One region of the Mesorhizobium sp. CNPSo 4671 genome, then DNA from elsewhere that is predicted to be linked to it. Evidence: riboswitches for the same ligand, from Rfam matches in the RefSeq annotation. Region 1 holds a riboswitch; the other holds the start of a gene.

Region 1 (2,198 bases):
CCAAGAAGGGCAAGAGGCAGTGACTTGCGGAACGCGATGAGCCCAAGGCCGACGGCAGTCGCCACCACTGTCAAAGTCCACCAGATTTGGCGCTGCAAGAGATCGGCGTCAGGCATTGCCGGCAGTTTCGGCGGTAGGCCGAGCCCAGGTGCCAAAGTGAATATAGCGAAGCCAGCTAGGCCCCAGAAGACACCCTGCCGCCAGTTGCCGATACCGCCCATGAATTCGGAGACAGCGACCAGGATCAGCGCAAAACCGATACCGCTGACGATGTTGGCAAGGACATTGAAGGCGAAGCGCTCGAAACCGTCGGCCGGAGCCCAGCCTTCGTCCTCGACCGGGGCGGCCGCTTCCGCAGGAGCCGGGGCCGCGCTGCTCATGGCATTGTCAGCCGGAACGGCCGAGCTCATGGCGTTGTCGTTTGTGGTAACAGCGGCGTGGTCGTGGTGATGGCCGCCGCCGGCCTTTTCATAGACTTCCGCCTTCAGGATCAGTGGGTCGGTCGCGTAGGCTTGCATGCAGGCGAGCGCAATGCCCCCCACGAGCCCTGCGATCGCCGCGATGAACACGACGTTGCGAAACAAATTCATGATGTCAGGCCTTCGTCAGTGGCAGGGAAAACCCATCGAATGGCGATAGTCGTGAGCCGCATTGTGGACCGCATCGATATGCGAGAAGCCGACAAAGCCGATGATGAACGTGCCGAGCAGCGCGGCAAGCGCCAGCTGCACGAAGCGCGACTGCGAGGAGACGGAGGCGCCGAGGGAGACGGAAGCGGTATTCATATCTTGTCCTTTCACCCTCCACCCGAGGGCCTGTCAGTTTTGCCGTCGTCGGCAGGTCTCCTGGCTCACGGATCAGCGCCCTTCCCCACCTTCCCGAAGACGAATCTTCAGTGGCATATGGAGAGGACTACCGCACACAGTTGCGGGGGCAGCCACGGCATTGGGCAAGAATTTCGCCCGCACCGCATTCCCTCTTGGCTCCAAAACGGAACCGACGACTGCATGACTATAGGGAAAATCGCGACACGCGGCAAACCAAATTCCGCCGGCAAACAGCGCGATTGCGCCATGCTGTTTCCAGGCGCGACAATTGACAATTCTCCTGGCCGGGTGTCGGCTGACCGCTTCACAGGAAGCCAGCCATGCAGCCCACTGCCAGCGAGCGCGCCCCTTACAATGGCCTGACCCGGGCCGAATCGACCCTGCCCTCGTCGGCCTATTGGGATGAAGCGGCGTACCAGCTCGACCTCGACGCCATCTGGTACAGAAACTGGCTGCTCGCCTGCCGCGAGGCCGATCTGGCAAAGCCGCTGGCCTTCCGCCGATTCCGCATCGGCACGCAGGACATCATCGTGCTGCGCGACGACACCGGCGCTTTGCGTGCCTTCCACAACACCTGCCGCCATCGTGGCTCGCAGCTTTGCCAGGAGAGCGAGGGCCGGCTGAAGGCGCGGCTGATCACGTGCCCCTACCACGCCTGGTCCTATTCGCTACGCGGCGATCTCGTGCGCGTGCCGTCCAAATCGCTGCCGGATGGATTCGACAAGGCCGACCATCCGCTCTACCGCGTCGCGCTCTCGGTGTGGCGCGGCTTCGTCTTCATCAATCTGCAGGAGGACGCGGCGGGCTCCGCACAGGCATCCTTCGATCCGGCCTCCGGCGATCTCGGCAACTGGCCGCTGGAAGCGCTTGTATCGGGCCATGTGCTGCGCAAGGTGATGCACTGCAACTGGAAGATCTTTTGGGAAAACTTCAACGAGTGCCTGCACTGCCCCGGCGTTCACAAGGACCTATCGCGGCTGGTGCCGATCTATGGCCGCGGCCTGATGAGCCGTCACGACGATCCTGAATGGGTACGCCACGCCGACAATGATGCGCCGGAGTTTTCCGGCGGCCTGCGCGCCGGCGCCGAGACCTGGTCACGCGATGGCCAGACGCATGGGCCGATCCTCTCAGGGCTGACCCCGGCCGAACGCGCCGCCGGCCAGACCTACGCCACCAGCCTGCCGTCGATGTTCGTCGTCGGTCATGTCGATTATGTCAGGACCGTGCGCCTGGTGCCGCTCGGCCCGGAACAGACCGAGCTTGTCGCCGAATGGCTGTTCGCGCCCGAGGCGTTGGCCGTGACCGACATCGACAACATCGTCGCCTTCGGCACACAGGTGCTGGAAGAGGACGCGGCGATCTGCGAGG
Region 2 (2,198 bases), on a different contig from region 1:
AGTTCGCCCTTCCTGTGGGCGGAGCGGGCCTTGCGCACCCGAGTCGTCTGCGGGAATGATCCTATGGTGGTGGTTGGGAACGGGGGCAGGCTTAGCGTGCGGGCCTGGACCGTGGAACGCACGAGGAAAGGGTTCTTTCGTTGCTTCATGCTGTCGTCAATGCCGGCGATCCGACCTTCAACAAGCGGATCATGGACCTTTGCGGACGCTGCGCGAGCAGCGGCAGCCTCGGCGGAAGCTGTCAACTCGTCTGCCACTGAATCCCTGCCTTCGAACAGCGCCCTCGCCAGCACCACCAGTTCGTCGGTCTTCTGCGCGGCGAAGGCGAGCCACGACCTGATGGTGGCATCGAGTGCCGTCTCCATCCGAAGGTCCATGGGCACATGCAGCATCGAGCACGACGGCGCAATTTCGACGCGGTCCAAGGGCCAGCCGGCGACGATCGGCTTGATGCGGTCGAGAATGGCAGGCAGGTTCGCGCGCCAGACGTTGCGGCCATCGATCAAGCCAAGCGACAGCACCAGATCCTTAGGCGCGAGCCGACCAATCGTCTCCAACTGTTCGGGAGCGCGCGAAAGATCGAGATGCAGTCCGGCTGCGGGCAGCGAAATCGCCGTGTCGAGATTGTCACCCAGCGCACCGAAATAGGTAGCCAGCATGATCTTCAGTTCGGGCGCGGCATTTGACAGCTGCCCATAGGCAAATTCAAAGGCCGCTTGTTCGTTCGGGTTTAGATCCAGCACAAGCGCCGGCTCGTCGATCTGCACCCAATCGGCTCCCGAAAGTTTCAACCTCCGCAGGAGCTGCTCGTAGACGGGCAGAAGCCGCGGCAGCAGCGCGATGGGATTGAAACCCTCGGCAGGTGACTTCGCCAATTTGAGGAAGGTGACAGGTCCAAGGATGACTGGGCGTGTATGAATGCCGAGGGCTTTAGCCTCGAGGAAGTGATCAACCGGTTTCGTCGACGAGAGGGCAAACGTCTGATCATCGTCGAGTTCCGGCACGATGTAGTGATAGTTGGTGTCGAACCATTTGGTCATTTCCATCGCGGTCAGGGCAGGGCCAGCCGCACGCTCCTGATCAGAGTGCCCGCAGCTCCCCGTCTGGTCTTGGTCGCCGCGCGCCATGGCGAAGTAGATGTCGAGCGGGAGCTCGCCGCCACTCCAGGCGTATCGGGACGGCACCGCGCCGACCATTTCTGCAGTGTCGAGCACATGGTCGTAGAGCGAGAAGTCGTTCGACGGAATTTTCGACACACCGCGATCGCGCTGCTCTTCCCAGTTGGCGGCACGCAGCGCTTTCGCCGTTGTGAGAAGGTCGGTAGCGGAAGATTTTCCGGACCAGTAGCTTTCAAGCGCGAATTTCAGTTCTCGTCGGCGACCGAACCGCGGCACACCGAGCGTTGCCACAGGAATTTGCTGAGAGACAGTCATGCCATACCCCGATGGTTGGGGCGTGGGGACAAGAAGGCGCCTCGTAGGCCGGCACGAACGCCGGGCTGCTGCGGCCACCGAGACACCCCGCCCGTGGACAAAGTTCGTCGTGGCAGGTCTCCTGGCTCGCGGGGTCATAGCTTCTCCCCGTCTTCCCGAGGCTGTCGCCTCAGTGACATGAGTGGGGTTGGCTCACCGCTAACAGTTGCGGGGGCAGCGCCGGCCTCGCACCGGCTTCCCTCTTAGCTCCATGCGGCAGTGCCGTACGGAGAACCACGGCATGCAGACAATCACAGCAGGGAACTGTGTGTCAATACCGCATAAAGAAATGTTTATGTCATTATGTGACATTTTGGTGTTGCGCATAGGTTGCACCGAGAGCGAGTAACTGCGACCGCGCTGATCAACCGGCAATCAGGCCACGCATTGAACCGCCCGAAGCCCAGTAGACATCGAGAACTCCGGCCGGCTTGCTGTTCGAGCCCACCGCGGCCTGCCAAGTCGGCGGCGTCAATCCGATCGCCTACATGCCGGCGATCATCAATGGCCTCAGCGCCGAATCGAGGGCCCCACATCCCTGACTTCTTGAAATCCAAAGGCCAAGACACATGACGCGTCGGCAAGGTGCCTATGTCTCTTCTCAGGTCAGACGTTTTTGCCCGCATTTGGCAGATCCGGCTCTGACACGTTGCACTCATACACACGGGATCGGTTGCGGGTATTCTGCCCGCTCGAAGCGTAAAAGCGCCAAAAGGCAAAGCTTGC

What was found. Region 1 has a riboswitch for cobalamin ahead of AC04SF_RS10695 (CbtB domain-containing protein). Riboswitches for the same ligand answer to the same signal wherever they lie in the genome.
Region 2: linked by a shared signal. The riboswitch ahead of metE (5-methyltetrahydropteroyltriglutamate--homocysteine S-methyltransferase) and the one ahead of AC04SF_RS10695 (CbtB domain-containing protein) in region 1 are both predicted to bind cobalamin.

The regions. Positions count from the first base shown of each region.
Region 1 is NZ_JBWLUW010000003.1:519,440-521,637, reverse strand. It holds gene AC04SF_RS10700 (CbtA family protein) at 1-590, opposite strand, end outside; gene AC04SF_RS10695 (CbtB domain-containing protein) at 606-785, opposite strand; cobalamin riboswitch at 819-1,016, opposite strand; gene AC04SF_RS10690 (aromatic ring-hydroxylating oxygenase subunit alpha) at 1,148-2,198, shown strand, end outside.
Region 2 is NZ_JBWLUW010000027.1:8,607-10,804, forward strand. It holds gene metE (5-methyltetrahydropteroyltriglutamate--homocysteine S-methyltransferase) at 1-1,409, opposite strand, end outside; cobalamin riboswitch at 1,528-1,726, opposite strand.